DNA from 3 places in the Blastococcus sp. HT6-30 genome. Region 1 is predicted to be linked to each of the others. Evidence: riboswitches for the same ligand, from Rfam matches in the RefSeq annotation. Region 1 holds a riboswitch; each other region holds the start of a gene.

Region 1 (5,916 bases):
TTCTGGAAGTCCGAGATGAACTTCTTGATCTTCGCCTGGTTCTCCGGCTTCTTGGCCTCCTGGAAGACCTTCGCCGCCACACCGGACGCGATGAGCTTGCGCATCATTCCCATGTTCGCCTCCTCGTCGTCGCCGACTCGAGCCGGCTCCTGATCAGGTTCCTCCGTGCCCCGCCGGGCGCCGCGCCAACCACGGCGCCGCCCTTCTCACCTCGTCGCGCGACTCACCAGGTGTCCACGTGCGGCCGGACGCGGCCGGGCGGGCGCGGCGTGACCGCCGCCTCGCGGGTCAGGGTGGTGATCCACCGGCGGGTGTCGGCGGGATCGATGACGTCGTCGATCTCCCAGTGGGCGGCGACGTTGAGGCCCCGGCCGTTCTCGTAGGCGGCGGCGACGGCGGCGTCGAAGGCGGCGGTCCGCGCGGCGTCGTCCTCGATGGCGGCCAGCTCCCGGCGCATGCCCAGACGCACCGCGCCCTCCAGGCCCATCGGACCGAACTCGCTGGTCGGCCAGCCTACGGCGAACCGCGGCACCTTGAGGCTCCCCCCGGCCATGGCCTGCGCGCCGAGGCCGTAGGCCTTGCGGACCACCACCGTGCCGATGGGCACCGAGAGGTTCGCGCCGATGACGAACAGCCGGGAGAAGTGCCGGACGGTGGCCGTCTTCTCCGACTCCGGGCCGACCATGAACCCCGGGGTGTCGCAGAGGAACACGACCGGCAGGCCGTGGGCGTCGCACAGCTGCAGGAACCGGGCGGCCTTGTCGGCGGCGTCGGAGTCGATGGCCCCGCCGAGGTGGGTGGGGACGTTGGCGACGACGCCGAGCGGCGCGCCCTCCACCCGCGCGAGCGCGGTGATCATGCCGGCGCCCCAGCCGTCGCGGAGCTCGAGCACCGAGGACTCGTCGGCCAGCGCGTGCAGCACGGCGTGCATGTCGTAGACCCGCTTGCGGTTCTCCGGCACCAGGTGGCGGAGGGCACGCTGGTCGGGCGCGGTCCAGTCGGCGACCGGCCCCTGGAAGTAGGAGAGGTACTGCCGCGCCGCGGCGACGGCGGCGGCGTCGTCGGCGACCCGGACGTCGACCACCCCGTTGGCGTGCTGGACGTCGATCGGGCCGATCTCCTCCGGCGTGACGACGCCGAGCCCACCGCCCTCGATCATCGCCGGGCCGCCCATGCCGATGTTCGCGTCCTCGGTGGCGATGACGACGTCGCAGGTGCCGAGCAGCGCCGCGTTGCCGGCGAAGCAGCGGCCGCTGGCGATGCCCACGGTCGGCACCAGCCCCGAGAGCTTGCCGAACAGGGTGAAGGCCATCGTGTCGAGCGCGGAGACGTGCGTGGAGTCGACGTCGCCGGGCCGCCCTCCCCCGCCCTCGGCGAAGAGCACGACGGGCAGCCGGCGCTTCTCGGCGAGCTCGAACAGCCGGTCCTTCTTGAGGTGCCCGCGCATGCCCTGGGTGCCGGCGAGCACGGTGTAGTCGTACGAGACGACGACCGCCGCACTTCTCTCCCGGCCCACCAGGTCGCCGTTGACGTCGGCCAGCCCGCCGACGACGCCGTCGGCGGGGGTGCGCTCCTGCAGCTCCGCCCGGCTGCGGCGGCGCTCCTGGGCGGCGAAGACCAGCGGTCCGTACTCGAGAAAGCTGCCCGGGTCGACGAGGTCGGCGAGGTTCTCCCGCGCGGTGCGCCGGCCCTGGGCGTGCCGCTTGGCCACGGCCTCCGCCCGGTGCGCGTCGAGGCCGGCCTCGTGGCGGCGGCGGACCTCGGCGAGGTCGGGGCGGTCGGCGTCGAGGTCCATCTCCTCGCGCTGCGCGTCCCCGCCGGACGCGGCGTGCTCGACCTCGGCGAGCAGCTCACCCTGGCGGACGGTCTCGCCGATCCGCACCGCGATCCGCCGGACGGTGCCACCGGCCGGCGGCGCGACGACGTGTTCCATCTTCATCGCCTCGAGGACGACGACCGCTCCTCCGGGCTCGACGGTCGTGCCCGGCCCGGCCTCGATCGCGACGACGGTGCCGGGCACGGGCGCCCGGAGCCCGTCGCCGGTCTCCCCGGCTTCCGCCGCGACGGCCGGCGCGAGGTCGGCGAGGTGGTCGTCGACGAAGGTGGTGGTCGCCTCGGTGATCTCCGGATGCGCCAGCAGGGCCCGGAGGACGCCGGTGTTCGTGGCGACGCCGCGGACGTCGACCTCGGCCAGCGCCCGGTGCAGGTGCGCCAGCGCCTCGGGGAGACCGCCCTGCCGCTCGTGCACCACCACCTTGGCGAGCAGGGAGTCGTAGCGGGGGCTGACCTCGGTGCCCGGCCGGGCCGCGGTGTCGACGCGCACGCCGGGGCCACCGGGCAGGGCCAGCGACGCGATCGCGCCCGCGGAGGGGACGACGACGCCGTCGGCGGTGAGCGTCTCGGCGTTGACCCGGGCCTGGACGGCGCACCCGACGGCGCGGGGCGGGCCGTCGGCCAGCCCGAGGTCGGCGAGCGTGGCGCCGGCGGCGACGCGCAGCTGCAGCCGCACGAGGTCCAGGCCGAGGGTCTCGTCGGTGACCGGGTGCTCGACCTGCAGCCGTGGGTTGCACTCGAGGAAGACGAACCGCTCGGGGTCGCCGGCCGGCACGAGGAACTCGACGGTGGCCAGCCCCCGGAGGCCGACCTGCCGGGCGAGCGCCGCCGCGGCGTCGTGCAGCCGCCTCCGGACCGCACCCGGCAGGTTCGGCGCGGGCGCGATCTCGACGACCTTCTGCCGGCGGCGCTGCAGGGAGCAGTCGCGGTCGCCCAGGACGACGACGTCGGCGACGGCGTCCCCGAGCACCTGCACCTCGACGTGCCGGGCGTCCTCGACCAGCTCCTCGGCCAGGAGCGCGTCGCTGCCGAAGGCGACCCGGGCCTCGCCGGAGACCGAGGCGACGGCGGCGGCGACGTCGTCGCCCCGGCGGAGGACGCGGGTGGCCCGTCCGCCGCCGCCGAACCGCGCCTTCAGCATCACCGCGCCGCTGGCCGCCACCAGCTCGGCCACCTGCTCCGCCGTGACGGCGTCGGCGGTGCCGCGCGGAACGGGAGCGCCGGCGGCCGTGGCGGCCGCCCGGGCGCGCACCTTGTCGCCGAGGACCTCCAGCACCGCGGCGCCCGGGCCGACGACGGTCAGCGGTCCGCCGCCGTCCTCGCAGGCCCGCGGCAGCGCCGGGTCCTCGGACAGGAAGCCGTAGCCGGGGTGGATGAGGTCGCAGCCGGTGGCGCGCGCGGCCCGGACGACCGCCGCGGCGTCGAGGTGCGCGGCCGGGCCGCTGCCGGGGAGGAGGTGCGCCTCGTCGGCCGCGGTGAGGTGCGCGGCGTCGGGTTCGTCGGCGGGCGCGACGGCGACCGACGTCATCCCCTCGGCCGCCGCCGCACGGGCGATCCGGACGGCGATCTCACCACGGTTGGCGATCAGCAGGCGGGCCACCCGGCGATGCTCGCACGGACCTCCGACGCGCTGTGGCGCCGGTCACCGCCCCGCCCGGGACGCTGCGCACGCGATCGTGGACGGCCAGTCGGGGCATGCTGACCATCGAAAAGTAAGCGCGCGATCGCTCTCCGTGCTGTCGGATGGACACGAGTCGCGACCGCCGTCGGGATCGGCGGAGGTCCGCTCGGCGAGTCGCGCTCCCGGCGGGGCCGGATGGCCCGCCACGGGAGGGCCCGGAGAGCCGCGTCCGGCCGCTTTGTGACCTTTCCGTGACCGACCTAGCGTCGTCGCGGTCCGCCCGGGGCCCCGTCGTCACCACACCCGGTGACACCCGCGCGGACACCGCCGAACCGGACGTCGGATCGCACCGCCGCCCGGACCGGGGACCCACCGCAGCACTGGGGTGAAGCGCGACCGGCCACGACCGGGAGCGCCGGGCGAGTTCCCCGCCCGAACCCGTCAGCTAACCCGGTAGGCGGTTGTCGGAGAACAGGAGAACCCGTCGTCCATGACGACCACCCGCACGTCCTCGACCACCCGCCGCTCCCTCCGCGGGGCGGCGCTCGCTCTCGTCACCGGCGCGGGGATCGCCCTCACCCCGCTGACCGCCTCGGCCTCAGCTCCCGCTCCCGCTCCCGCTCCGGTCGCGGCGACTCCGGTGGCCCTCGCCTCCGCCCCGGTGGCGGCGCCGGACCATGCCGCCCAGGTCGCGGTCGACACCGCGCTCGCCCAGGTGGGCAAGCCCTACGTCTGGGGCGGCACGGGCCCCGGCGGCTACGACTGCTCCGGCCTGACCTGGTCGGCCTACCAGGCCGCCGGCGTCGAGATCCCGCGGACCTCGCGGGCGCAGTCGACCGCGGGCGTTCCCGTGAGCCGCGCCGCCCTGCAGCCCGGTGACCTGATCTTCTTCTACGACCCGGTGGGCCACGTCGGCATGTACATCGGCGACGGGCTGATGGTGCACTCCTCGACCTTCGGCCAGCCGGTCGCGGTCGTGCCGGTCGACTCGATGTGGGGCTACAACACCGCCCGCCGGGTCGCCTGATCGGGACGCGCTCCGCGTCGATGCCCCCGGCTGCTCCCGCGGCCGGGGGCATCGCCGTCCGGGCGTCCTGACACCCCTCCGGGTTACCGTCCGTGCCCGACGACCGCCTGTGCAGGGAGAGCCGTGACCGACCACCTCCAGTCCCCTCCTCCGCACGGGTTCCTGCGGCCGGGCCTGTGGCTGGACCGGTTCGACTTCGCCAGCGGAATGCTGGTGCAGGCGCAGTGGGACGGCGGCATGCCCTACCAGCGGAGCGGCGAGGTGACCGGCGCCGTGGCGGACCCGCTGCCGCTGCTCCCCGACGGCGCGGTGCTGCGCCTGGACCGCAAGGACGGCAGCTCCCGCACGGTCGTCGCCGCCCTGCCGGGGCTGCTGGCGCGGCTGGAGGTGGCGAACCGGATGACGACGGTCGACGTCGTCGGTGCCGACCTGGCCGCCGTCGAGGCGCTGGTGGCGCAGGTCGTCACCGGCGCCGAGCAGGTCACGGCCGCACCGGAGGGCGAGGTGCAGATGGCTTTCTGGTCGGGCGGCTCGAACGGCGGGCTGGAGTCCTCGCGCCGGGTGACCGCACCCAGCTGGGCCGAGGCTGCGGTCAACTACCCGGAGCGGACGCGGCGGTCGCTGGCAGCCCTCATGACGGCCACCGACATGTCGGGGCGGGCCGGGCGCCTGGTGCTGTGGCACGGCGTCCCCGGAACGGGGAAGACGACGGCCGTGCGGGCCCTCGGCCGGGAGTGGTCGGACTGGTGCCGGGTGCACTACGTGATGGACCCCGAGCGGCTCTTCGCCGAGCCGCAGTACCTGCTGCAGGTGGCGGGGGTCGACGAGGACGAGGACGACGACGGCCGGTGGCGGCTGGTGGTGGCGGAGGACTGCGACGAGTACCTGCGCTCGGACGCCAAGGTGCGGGCCGGCGCATCGCTGGGCCGGCTGCTGAACCTCTGCGACGGCATCCTCGGCCACGGACTCCGGGTGCTGGTCCTGCTGACCACCAACGAGGACGTCGGCCGCCTGCACCCGGCGATCACCCGCCCCGGCCGGTGCCTGAGCCAGGTGGAGTTCGAGCTGCTGTCGCCGGACGAGGCGCAGGCGTGGCTGGGCGACGGCGCTCCCGCTCCCGAGCGCCCGATGACGCTGGCGGAGCTGTACGCCCGGCGCGAGGAGCGCGTGCACCCGACCGAGGCGCGGGCGGCGGAACCCGGCGGCTATCTCTGAGGGCGGCCGTCACACGGAGCGGAGGGTGGCCCGCTTGAGCCGCACGATCAGCCGCATCCCGCCCGACCGGGCCAGCTCCTGCTGCCGTGCGCGCAACTGATCGCCGAGCTCCTCGAGGCGCTCCTCTCCCAGGGCGTGCGACTGGGGGAACATCCGCTGCTCCTCCTCCATCGTGTGATGGCGCACCGTCTTCTCCAGCATGCGCACCTCGCCGGCGAAC
Region 2 (5,916 bases), 270 kb from region 1:
CGTCGCCGAGCACCCGGAGACGACGCTGCTGGTCAACAACGCCGGGGTCGCGCTCGGCGGGCGCTTCGACCAGGTCACCCTGGAGGAGTTCGAGTGGGTGATGGCGATCAACGTGCGCGCCGTCGTCCAGCTCACCCACGCCCTGCTGCCGGTGCTCAAGACGCACCCCGGCGCGCACGTGGTGAACGTGTCCAGCGTCTTCGGCATCGTCGCCCCGGCCGGCCAGGCCGCCTACGCGGCCAGCAAGTTCGCCGTCCGGGGGTTCACCGAGGCGCTGCGGCACGAGCTGGCCGAGGACGGCATCGGCGTGACTGTGGTGCACCCCGGCGGCGTCCGCACGCGCATCGCCGAGAGCGCCCGGACCGGCTCGGGCGTGTCGGTGGCGGAGTACGAGGAGGGGCGCAAGCGGTTCGCCACGCTGCTCCGGATGCCGCCGGAGGACGCCGCCGCGCAGATCGTCGCGGCGATCGAGCGTCGTCGTCCGCGGCTGCTGATCGGCTGGACCGCGAAGGTTCCCGACGTGCTCGTGCGGCTCGTGCCGGGCAGCTACTGGCGGCTGATCGCCCGTCGGGCGGCACCGGCGAAGCCGACGAGCTGACCGGTCGCGGCGCTCCGGGAGCGTTCCCCGAGGCGTCCCCGGATCAGCACCTGCAACTCCGGGAGCAACGCCCGGATGGTGGGCGTCGACGAGGCGCTGGGTCTCCGGCCGACCGGGGAAGCTGCCGTCGTGGGCGCCCCAGGCCTGAGCGACGGCACCTCGATTGCGCCGTCGTCCCGCCGGTGCGGTTGACTGCCCCGGTGCCGGCCGACCGTCCCGTCCCCCCGGAGTTCGTCCGCGCCCACACCCGCGCGGTGCGGCCCGAACTGGTGCCCGAGGTGGAGCTGCTGGTGGCCGCCGACGTCGTCGCCCTGTGGGAGGCCATGGAGACCGAGCAGGGGCGCACCTCCACCGATCCGCCGTTCTGGGCGGCGGCCTGGCCGGGCGGACAGGCGCTGGCGCGGTACGTGCTCGACCACCCCGACCTGGTCGCGGGGCGGGCGGTGCTGGATCTCGGCGCCGGCAGCGGGCTGGTCGCCGTGGCGGCGGTCCGTGCCGGGGCGACGTCCGTGCTCGCCAGCGACGTCGACCCCTTCGCGCTGACCGCCGTGATCGTGAACGCCGAGCGGAACGGAACGCCGGGCATCACGCCGGTGGGTGACGTGCTGGGCGCCGAACCGCCGGACGTGGCGGTGATCCTGGCCGGCGACGTCTGCTACGACCGAGAGATGACCGACCGGGTGCTGCCCTTCCTGGAGGCCGCACGTGCCCGCGGCGTGGAGGTGCTGGTCGGCGATCCGGGGCGCGTCTACCTCCCGGAGGACCGGCTGCAGTCCCTGGCCGCCTACGACGTGCCCGACACCGAACCGTCGCCAGGCCGGCCCGCACCGGTGCGCCGGACCACCGTCTGGCGGTTGCCCTGAGGGTCGCGTCACGTTCCTTTTCCCGGCAGGGGATTGTCACGAACGGATAACGCTGGTTACCGTGGGCCCCGCCCGGCCGTTCGTTCTCTCCCCACCCGGGGAGGTCCGCCGGGCGCCGCCGAGTCGCCCGCTGCCGTCGAGTTGCGGGCGAGCCGGGGACCCACCGCAGCACTGGGGTGAATCGCGCGCCGAGCACGTGGCGGCGCGGGTAGGGCCGCTTCCCGCCCGAATCCGTCAGCTGACCCGGTAGGCGGCACGACGGAAGAAACGGAGAGCCGCCGCGTGGTGACCCTGCGGGCCCACCCTGTAAGGAACCGCAGCCGGTACGGGGCCTCGCGCGCGCCTTCCCCGCGCTGAGCGCCCGGGCGCACCACCCGACCGCCGCTGCCACTCGACCACCCCGCAGCAGTCCGTGCAGCCTCCGCTGCCCCGCTGTGCCCCGCCCCTGGAGCAGTTCCTCCCCATGAAGCTTCGCGCCACCTCGATCACCCGCGCCCTCCGGCCCGAGGGCGGACGGCGTAGCGCCGGCCGGGTCCGCCGTCCGGCGCTGCTGCTGGCCGTCGTCGCCGCCGGCGGGCTGATCGCCAACGTCGTCGTCACCGACGAGCCGACCGCGCAGGACGAGCCGCAGCTGGCGTCGGTCAGCGTCGCCGAGCAGCTCGGGATCACCGCCGAGGCGCCCGCCGCCGACACGGTGCAGTCCGCCGTCGACAGCCTCGCCCCGCTGGCGGCGAGCCGCAGCGAGCGCGCCGCCGAGCGGGCTGCGGCCGCCGAGGCCCGGGCCGCCGCGGAGCAGGCCGAGCTCGATCGCCGGGCCGCCGAGGAGGCGGCCCGCATCGCGGCCGAGGAGGCCGCCCGCGCCGAGGCCGCCCGCGCCGAGGCCGCCCGCGCCGAGGCCGCCCGCGCCGAGGCCGCCCGCGCCGAGGCCGCCCGCGCCGAAGCCGCGCGCGCGGAGACGGCTCGTGCCGAGGCCGCCCGCGCCCAGGCAGCCGTCCCCGCTCCGGCGCGCGCGACCAGCGCCCCGGCGGCACCTGCCGCCCCTGCCGGGTCGTTCAAGCAGTACGCGATGAGCAAGGTCGGCAGCGCCGGCGAGTTCAGCTGCCTGGAGAGCCTGTGGGGCAAGGAGAGCGGCTGGAACCCCAACGCGCAGAACCCGACCAGCACCGCGTACGGCATCCCGCAGTTCCTCAACTCGACGTGGGCCGGGACGGGCATCGCCAAGACCTCCGACGGCTACCGGCAGATCGACGCCGGGCTGATCTACATCGAGAACCGCTACGGCTCGCCGTGCGGCGCGTGGTCGCACTCGCGGGCGACCGGCTGGTACTGAGCGCAGCTGGCTCCCCCGATCACCCACCGACCAGATCGGTGATCTCGTCCCCTTCACGCGCGTGATGGGGGGGAGATCGCCGAACTCGTCGTTTCCGGGCTCAGCCGAGGAGGCCGGCCTCGGCCTTGGCGGTGAGGGCGGTGCGGACGGCGGCGTCGACGGTCGCGGCGAAGGCGGGGTCGGTCTCCGCTCGGGCCACGGCGGCGTCGACCATCTCCGGCACCAGACCGGCGTCGACGGTCAGCACCAGCGTGCCCCCGGCCGCGAGGAAGCGGACGGCGCGCTCGCCCGGCGGGATGTCCGCCACCGCCTCGGCGGCACCCAGGTCGTCGGAGACGACCACCCCGTCGAAGTCCAGCCGGTCGCGGAGCAGGTCGGTGACCACGGCGCGGGAGAACGCGGCCTGCTCCTCCGGGTCGATTCGGGGATAGGTCGCCGACGACGTCATCACGAACGGGTCGGCCGCGGTGCGGGCGAGCGCATCGGCGAAGGCGGTGACCTGCTCGTCGCCGGCGGCGGTCACCGGGTCGACGACGTCGCTGGTGATGTCGGTGTTCTCGGACACCCGGCCCAGGCCGGGGAAGTGCTTGAACGTCGGGACGACGCCGTGCGATGCCAGCCCGTCGGCCATCGTCGCGGCAGCGGCTGCCACCGCGGGGCCGGCGCCGGCGTACTGCCGGCCGAACGCGCTGATCGGCGCGTTGCCCGCCTCGGTGCCCGGGGGAACGACGTCGGCCACCGGGGCGAGGTTGAGGTTCAGGCCGGCACCGGACATCGCGGCTCCCAGCCGGTCGGCGAGCGCACCGAGCTCGCCGACCGCCAGCACCCCCTGCTCCACCGCCGGCGGGAGCACGTCGAACCCGGAGCCTTTGAGGGTCTGGACTGCGCCACCCTCCTGGTCGGCGGCGATCCAGAGGTCGGGGCCGGGCGCCGCCTCCTGCCAGGCGGCCGTGGTGGCGGCGAGCTCCGGTGCGGCCAAGGTGGTCCGGCCCTGCAGGAAGACCCCGCCGACCCCCTCGCCGACGACGGCCGTGCCCGCGCCCAGCCCGTCCAGCGGAACGCCGGCCACGAACAGCTGCGACACCTGAGCCCGGCGGTCCAGTCCGGCGAGCACGGCGTCCACGGACACGTCCGCCGACGTCTGCTCGGGCGATGGGGGAGTGGTGGTGGCCGTCGCGGGTCCGCCGCCGGAGAAGGAGGCCGGTCGGACGGGCGTGGAGGCGTAGCCGGTCAGCGCGGCGACGACGACGGCCGCGAGGAGCAGGGACCGCGCCCGGTCCGGCCGTCGGATGGGCGCGGAACCCGCCCGGGACGTCGTCGTGCGGTGTGTGGGCATCTCCCCGAGTGTTGCCCGGGCCGCCCCGGGAGCCGGGGAGATGGTGGCCGTGTCGCAGTCGGGTGACCCTGAGCCGCTACCCGGGCGACGGAGGAGGAGATCCGGAACCGCCCCGCCGACGGCTGACCGGGCACCGTCGGCCCGTCCTGCCTAGGGTCGGGGGGGGCAGGACAGCCGGAGGGGGAGCGATGACCGAGGCCGACGGCGACCGCACCGACCCGCAGAGCGGGATCGTAGGGCGGTCGATCGACGAGTTCGTGAGCCAGCTGCGGTTCTTCACCGACCGCGCCCGCACCCTGGCCGGCAGTGCGACGTCCCGGCTCCCGCTGCCGGCCCTGCCCAGTCCGCCCGGCGCGATGTCGGCCGCCCAGCTGCGCGCGATCATGGAGATGGTGACCGCGCAGCGCACCTCGATCGCGGCGATGCGGGCCCAGTTGGACGCCTTCGACCAGCAGCTCGCCGTCTTCGAGCGGATCCTCGACCCGCTGGTGGAGTGGAGCGGCTCGTGGGCCCGGTTGGAGGAGGCCGTCGGCGACCTCGTCCGCCGGGAGCCGCCGCCCGGGGGCTGAGAGCCCTGTGTCAACCCGCGGCGGTCAGGAGTTGTTGTAGGCCGTTGTAGCGGGCGGGGTCGTAGGCGGTGTTGTCGGTCCAGCAGCGCCAGATGATCCGGCACCAGGCTCGGGCGAGGATGCGAACGGCGTGAGGGTGGCGGGCGCCACGGTCGCGGGCTCGCTGGTAGATGTCGGCGGCCCAGGGGCTGGCCTGGCGGCTGTCGGCGGCGAAGTCGATGAGTGCTTCTCGCAGCTTCTTGTCGCAGGAGTGCCGGAACGCGACGTGATGGCGTTTGCCGCTGGCCCGGGTCGAGGGCGCCACTCCAGCTGCGGCGGCCAGGGCGGTGTCGTCGGGGAAGCGGGCGCGGCAATCACCGATCTCAGCCAGCAGCAGCGCGGCGCGGTTGATGCCGGCGCGGGGCAGGCTGGTGAAGACCGTGGCGTCGTGATGCAGGGCGAGGCTTTCCGCGATGGCCTTGTCGAGGACGTCGATGCGAGCCCGGAGGTCGCTCAGCGTGGCGACGAGCTGCTCGGTGACGGTGGCGCAGGCGGCGCCCGCGGGACCGGGAAGCCCGGCTGGGGCATTCCGCAGGTGGGCCATGAGCTGCTCGGCAGTCTGCCGCCCGCAGTAGCCGACCGCGGCCAGCCAGGCGGCCATCCGCTTCTCGGAGAGCCAGGCCGCCCGCTCGGCGCAGGGAAAGCGGGTCAGGAAGGTCAGGCTGATCGGCGAGTCGATCTCGGCGAAGAGCCCCACCGCGCCAGGGAAGGCGGCCAGCAGGTTGGCGCGCAGCTGATTGGCCAGCGCAATCCGGTGCTTGATCAGGTCCTTGCGGGCGCGCACCAGCGCCCGCAGCCCGATCGTTGCGGAGCTGTCCGGGGTCAGCGAGGCCAGCCGGTGCCCGTCGCTGCGCAGCACGTCGGCGAGCACGAACGCATCGAACCGGTCGTCCTTGTTGCCGGCCGTGCCGTAGCGCAGCCGCAGCGCCTTGACCTGCCGGCTGGAGACGACCACCACCTCCAGGCCGCCGGCCAGCAGTGCATCCACGACCGACCCGTCACCGCGCTCGATCGCCACCCGCACGACCCCGGCCCGCCGCAGCCGATGCGTCATCGTCTGCAGTCCGGCCGCTTGGTGCTCAGCCTCGAACCGCTCGATCACCGCCCCGGCCGAGTCGACGATGCACACCGCGTGCCGCTCCCAGGACCAATCCAGCCCGCCGAAGCGGGGTTCCTCGTCT
Region 3 (5,916 bases), 380 kb from region 1:
GGTCGCCGGGCTCGGCCCCGGCATGGTGGCCGCCATCCGCACCGTCGTCCCCGAGCCACCCGCGCGGCTGCCCGCGGCCGGCGGGCCGCCGGCCGCCCCCGCGGCCGACCGGGAGCCCGCGCCGGCGGAGGAGGAGTCCCCGGCCGCCCCGGCGATCCCGTCGTTCGCCTCCCTGCGCGGCCCGCGCCGCCGGTCGGCGGTCGACCTCCTGCTCCCGGACCCGCCGCCGCCGGGCGTGCCCGCGGACCCGGCCGCGCCGGCCGCGCCGTCGCCGTCCCGCCCGCCGACCGCACCGCTGGCACCGACCGGGCCGGCCGCGCCTGCGGCGGTGCGGCCACCGGACTACGCCGATCTCTTGCGGCTGGGGGTGCACGTCGCCCGCACGGTGCTCACCGCGCCGGCCCGCTGTCTGCGCCGGTTGCTCGGCTAGGGACCGGCCCGCGGATCCCTCGGTGCCGTCGGCGACACTGCGGGGGTGCAGCGGGTCCTGCTCCGGCGCCGCGGGTCCGCGGTGGACATCACGGAGCACAGCGACGACGGGTCGGCGGCGGCCACCCGCATCCCGGTCGAGGAGCTGCCCGCCGTCGTCGCCGAGCGGGAGGCCGCACCGGCGCCCGTCCGCTGGGTCTGGGACGACACGACCCGCTGGTACCCGGCCCTGCTGGCGGCCGGGGCGCGCGTGGAGCGCTGCACCGACCTGCGGCTGAGCCACGTCCTGCTGCGGCGGTCACCGTTCGCCGACCAGGCGCTCCTCGTCGGTGGGGACACCGCCGGCTGGGACGCGCTGCAGCCGGTCGCGGCGGCCGACCCCGCGCTCTTCCCGCCCGCTGATCCGGCTGACCTGCTCGACCCGGCGGCCGAGCACCGGCGCCAGCAGGCGGCCCTGGCCGCCTCGCCGCGGCGCGACCGGCTCGCCCTGCTGCTCGCGGCGGAGTCCGCCGGCGCTCTGGTGGCCGCCGAGATGACGTACACCGGCCTGCCCTGGCGGGCCGACGTGCACGAGCGCCTGCTGACCGCGCTGCTCGGCCCCCGCCCGGTGGCCGGCGGGAGGCCGGCGGTGCTCGAGCGGCTGCTCGGCGAGATCCGCGCGGCGCTGGGCGCACCGTTGCTCAACCCCGACTCGCCGGCCGAGCTGCTGCGAGCGCTCCAGCAGGCCGGTCTCCCGGTGGCCGACACCCGTTCGTGGAGCCTCGCGCAGCTGGACCACCCCGTGATCCCCGCGCTTCTCGAGTACAAGAAGTTGATGCGGCTGCTCACGGCCAACGGCTGGAGCTGGCTGGAGACCTGGGTGCAGGAGGGGCGGTTCCGCTCCTCCTTCCTCCCCGGCGGGGTCGTCACGGGGCGGTGGGCCTCCACCGGCGGCGGCGCGCTCTCGGTGCCCACGCTCATCCGACCCGCGGCGGTCGCGGACGACGGCTGGCGGTTCGTCGTCGCCGACGTAGCCCAGCTGGAACCGCGGGTGCTCGCAGGGATGAGCGCCGACACCGCAATGGCCGAGGCGGCGCGCGCCTCGGACCTCTACGAGGGCATGGTCGCCGGTGGGGCGGTGGCGTCCCGGGCAGAGGCCAAGCTGGGCATCCTCGGCGCCATGTACGGCGGGACCCGCGGGGAGAGCGGCCGCATGATGCCCCGGCTCACCCGCCGCTACCCGCGTGCCATCGGCCTGGTCGAGGAGGCGGCCCGGGCGGGGGAGCGCGGCGAGGTGGTGCACACCCTGCTGGGCCGGGGGGCGCCGTCGCCGACCGGGGCGTGGGCGCAGCGGGCGGTCGAGCTCGGGGAGCCCGCGGAGCAGGCCGGCTCGCGGGGGGACCGCGACCGCGCCCGCCGTGCGTGGGGCCGGTTCACCCGCAACTTCGTCGTCCAGGGCACCGGCGCGGAGTGGGCGCTGTGCTGGATGGCCGACCTGCGCAACCGGTTGTGGCGGCTGGGCGGGGCCGGGTCGCCGGCCGAGCGGCCGCACCTGGCCTTCTTCCTGCACGACGAGGTCGTCGTGCACGCTCCGGAACACCTGGCCGACGACGTGGTGGAGGTGGTGCGGGCCGCCGCGTCCACCGCCGGGCGCCTGCTGTTCGGCGCGTTCCCGGTGGACTTCCCGCTCGACGTCGCCGTCGTCCGGTCGTGGGCCGACGCCGGCTGAGCCGGGGTCCGCCCTACACCGCCGGGGGGGCGGTGAGGGGCAGGCGACACACGTCACGCCGTGGAAATAACCGGCTCTCGATTGTCACATCTGCATAACGGCGGTTACCGTGGCCAGGTCCGATCGGTCGACACGTCCCCGTCCGGGGAGTCCGATCGGCGCCGCCGAGTCACCCACTGCGATCGCGCTGCGGGTGAGCCGGGGACCCACCGCAGCACTGGGGTGAATCCTGCGCCGAGCACGTCGGCGGCGCGGGTAGGGCTACTTCCCGCCCGAATCCGTCAGCTAACCCGGTAGGCGGCAACGGAAGAAACGGAGAGCCGCCGCATGGCGCGCCCTTGCACCGCCGCACGTCCCTGCACCACCCGGCACCGCCGCATCCGGGTGCGCCCGCGGAACTGACCGCGCCCACGCACGGCGCCCCGCCGGCTGTCGCCCACCACCGAGCACTTCCCGCTCGACCGGCTCCCCGCCGTCTCCCGGTGGCCCAGGCAGTCGTCCCGGCGCCGGCGCCCTGCTGCCCGCACCCCGCCGCGGCCCGCCCTCCGGCCGGCCGCGCGACACCCTCGGAGCTCCCGTACCCATGAATGTCCGCACCACCACCTCCGGCCGCCGCTGCCCGCCGGCGCACGTCCGCCGTCCCGCCCTGTACCTGGGTGCCGCCGCCGCCGGCGCGCTCCTCGTCAACGTCCTCGTCGGCGCTGAGCCGGCGGCGCAGGCCGAGGCCGATGCGCCCCAGTCGGTCAGCGTCGCCCAGGAGCTCGGGCTCACCGCCCAGTCCGGCCCGATCGACGTGACCGAGGACCTGGCCCCGCTGCAGGACCTCACCGCCAGCCGCAGCACCCGCGACGCCGAGCAGGTCGCGGCGCAGCAGGCCCAGGCCGCTGCCGACCAGGCGGAGCTCGACCGGCAGAAGGCCGAGGCGGAGGCCGCAGCCCGTGCCGAGGCGGAGGCCAAGGCCAAGGCCGAGGCGGAGGCCGCCGTGGCCGCGGAGGCAGCGGCACCGGCTGCCGCGGCACCGGCTGCCCCGGCACCGGCTGCAGCGGCACCGGCGGCCGCGAGCCGGAGCCGGCAGGCGCCGGTGTCCAGCTCGCCGGCCGCCTCGGTGGCCGCGTCGGCGGTCGCGCGGATCAGCAACAGCGCCGGAGCCGTCAGGCCGCAGGCCCAGGCCGCGGCCGACGCCGTGGTCAGCAACGTGCCGGGTGCGGCGAGCATCACGATCGGCGGCACGCGCGCCAGCGCGGCCGATCCGGGTGGTCACCCGTCCGGGCTGGCGCTGGACTACATGGTCATGTCCAACGCGGCGCTCGGGGACGCCATCGTCGCGTACCACCGCGCACACTGGGCCGAGCTCGGGGTGGACTACATCATCTGGCAGCAGCGCATGCTGTCGTCCGCGAACGGCTCCTGGCAGCCCATGGGGAACCGGGGCAGCCCCACGGCCAACCACATGGACCACCCGCACGTGAACTACCGGGGCTGAGCGCCGACGCCCCGGGCCCGCCCGGGCCCGGGGCCGCTCGACCCCCGGACGACGTAGCGTCAGCTTCCGGACGACCGACAGCGGCAGCATCCGCATGGCCAGGGCGATCGGTACCCAGGGCCCACACGGACGTGCTGATCTCTCTCCGAGCGGATGGAGCCGTGGGCGATCGACGTGCTCATGCGTCGGGGCGTGCCGACCGGCTCCGCCCGTCGGTCAGCCCGGTTCGGCGGGGACGGACCCGGTGCCGACCAGGGCCCGTGCCAGCGCCGCCGAACGGAGCAGCGGCAGCTGCCGACCGATCCGCGCGGCGGCGTCGAGGTGGTCGAGCAGCAGCTGCCGGCCGGCGGCGGAGAGCCCGGTCACCGAGCCGGCGTCGACGCGCACCGGCTCGCCGCCGTAGTGCTGCAGGAAGGTGTCGACGACGGCGTCGTCGACCTCCCCGGCCAGGCACAGCACCCGGCCGCCAACGGTGTCGAGCAGCCGGACCACGCGATGCACCAGCGCGGACGGACGGGAGGGGAGCGGGTGCACCGCCCCGGTCTGACCTCCTCGGGGCCGACGGGGTTCGGCTGCGGCCGGGACGGGCACCCACAAGGGCACGGGCGACGGGCGAGGACGGCCTCGCGGGGACCAGCACGAGGGAATCGGGAGTGACCACGGCCGAGACCAGCCGGCAGATCCTCGGCGACCGGTACGAGCTGCGCGACCTGATCGCCGTCGGCGGGATGGGTCAGGTGTGGCGGGCCCGCGACGTGCTGCTCGACCGTTGGGTGGCCGTCAAGGTGCTGCGCAGCGAGTACGCCGACAACCCGGTGTTCGTGGCGCGGTTCCGCACGGAGGCCCGGAACGCCGCCAGCCTCAGCCACCCCAACATCGCCGCAGTCCTCGACTACGGTGAGTCGACGGCGGAGGGCACCGGCGAGCACCTCGCCTACCTCGTCATGGAGCTGGTCGACGGGCCGCCGCTGTCGGCGCTGCTGGCCGAGGACGGGTCGCTCGGCACCGGCGCCGCCCTCTCGGTCCTGCAGCAGGCCGCGGCCGCGCTCGCCGCCGCCCACCGGGCCGGTGTGGTGCACCGCGACGTCAAGCCGGCCAACATCCTGCTGACCCACGACGGCACCGTGAAGCTCACCGACTTCGGCATCTCCTGGTCGGCGGGCAGCGTGCCGCTGACGCAGACCGGCCAGGTGATCGGCACGGCGCAGTACATGTCCCCCGAGCAGGCCAGGGGCGAGCACGTCGGCCCGGCGAGCGACGTCTACGCCCTGGGGCTGGTCGGCTACGAGACCCTCGCCGGGCACGCCGCCTTCGACGGCGACAACCCGGTGACCGTCGCGCTCAAGCAGGTGCAGGAGCACCCCGAGCCCCTGCCCGCCGAGCTGCCGCGGGACGTCCGCGCCCTCATCGACGCCGCGCTGGTCAAGGACCCCGACGACCGCCTGCCCGACGGGAACGCCTTCCTGCACGCGGTCGAGGAGACGATGCACGGCCCGCCGGACACCGCGTCCCTCACCCGGCCGGTGGCCGTCGTGGCGGCCGCCCGCGCGACCGGCTCCGGGGGCGGCACGGGCGCGCACCGGGGGACCGGTTCGGTCGGGGAGGCCGGCCCCCGCCGGGAGACGCCGGCAGAGCGACCCGCGGGGCGCCGGCCGCTCCTCCTGGTCCTCCTCCCGGTCCTCGCCTTCCTCCTGCTCGGCGGAGGCGTGGCCGCCCTGCTCGCCGCGTCGGCCTCCGATCCCGGCGGTGCGGCCGGGGCCGTCGAGTCGCAGCCGGTCGCCGAGGTGGACCTGGTGGCCGCGGACTACGTCGGGCGGCCGGTCGAGGAGGTCGTCGCCGAACTCAGCGCGCTCGGCCTGACCGTGCGGCTGCAGGAGGACCCGACCCCGGGCGGTGTCGCGGGGACCGTGACCGGAGTCGAGGCCGCCGATGCGCGACCCGAGCCCGGGGACGAGGTCCTCGTCCGCGTCGCGGCACCACCCGCCGCGCCGGACACGTCGTCGTCGACCGACGGCGGCGGCGCCACGGCGCCCGCGCCCGCCCCGGCCCCTGCGCCCGCCCCGGCGCCCGCCCCTGCGCCCGCGCCCGCCCCTGCGCCCGCGCCCGCGCCGGCCCCGGCGCCCGCTCCTGCGCCCGCGCCGGCCCCGGCGCCCGCGCCGGCCCCGGCGCCCGCGCCGGCCCCCCGGCCCGAACTCCGGCCCGAGCCGGCGGCCACGACGACGGAGCCGCCGGCCGTCGACGAGTCGGCGCCCGGGACGTCCGCGCCCAGCAGCCCGGCCGGCGATCCCACCGATCC

The links. A riboswitch is a leader RNA that binds a small molecule or an ion and turns the genes downstream of it on or off. The one in region 1 is predicted to bind cyclic di-AMP.
Region 2: another riboswitch for cyclic di-AMP. It lies ahead of ABC795_RS10390 (transglycosylase SLT domain-containing protein); the one in region 1 lies ahead of ABC795_RS11645 (NlpC/P60 family protein).
Region 3: another riboswitch for cyclic di-AMP. It lies ahead of ABC795_RS09815 (hypothetical protein); the one in region 1 lies ahead of ABC795_RS11645 (NlpC/P60 family protein).

What each region holds. Positions count from the first base shown of each region.
Region 1 covers NZ_CP155792.1:2,409,973-2,415,888, forward strand. The annotation lists gene ABC795_RS11635 (hypothetical protein) at 1-113, opposite strand, end outside; gene ABC795_RS11640 (carboxyl transferase domain-containing protein) at 224-3,433, opposite strand; cyclic di-AMP (ydaO/yuaA leader) riboswitch at 3,770-3,929, shown strand; gene ABC795_RS11645 (NlpC/P60 family protein) at 3,945-4,481, shown strand; gene ABC795_RS11650 (DUF5925 domain-containing protein) at 4,605-5,696, shown strand; gene ABC795_RS11655 (hemerythrin domain-containing protein) at 5,706-5,916, opposite strand, start outside.
Region 2 covers NZ_CP155792.1:2,143,680-2,149,595, reverse strand. The annotation lists gene ABC795_RS10400 (SDR family NAD(P)-dependent oxidoreductase) at 1-598, shown strand, start outside; gene ABC795_RS10395 (50S ribosomal protein L11 methyltransferase) at 799-1,461, shown strand; cyclic di-AMP (ydaO/yuaA leader) riboswitch at 1,586-1,730, shown strand; gene ABC795_RS10390 (transglycosylase SLT domain-containing protein) at 1,925-2,791, shown strand; gene ABC795_RS10385 (glycoside hydrolase family 3 N-terminal domain-containing protein) at 2,892-4,127, opposite strand; gene ABC795_RS10380 (hypothetical protein) at 4,316-4,696, shown strand; gene ABC795_RS10375 (IS110 family transposase) at 4,707-5,916, opposite strand, start outside.
Region 3 covers NZ_CP155792.1:2,028,554-2,034,469, reverse strand. The annotation lists gene ABC795_RS09825 (DNA-directed RNA polymerase subunit alpha C-terminal domain-containing protein) at 1-430, shown strand, start outside; gene ABC795_RS09820 (bifunctional 3'-5' exonuclease/DNA polymerase) at 476-2,137, shown strand; cyclic di-AMP (ydaO/yuaA leader) riboswitch at 2,290-2,452, shown strand; gene ABC795_RS09815 (hypothetical protein) at 2,721-3,620, shown strand; gene ABC795_RS09810 (hypothetical protein) at 3,837-4,112, opposite strand; gene ABC795_RS09805 (protein kinase) at 4,274-5,916, shown strand, end outside.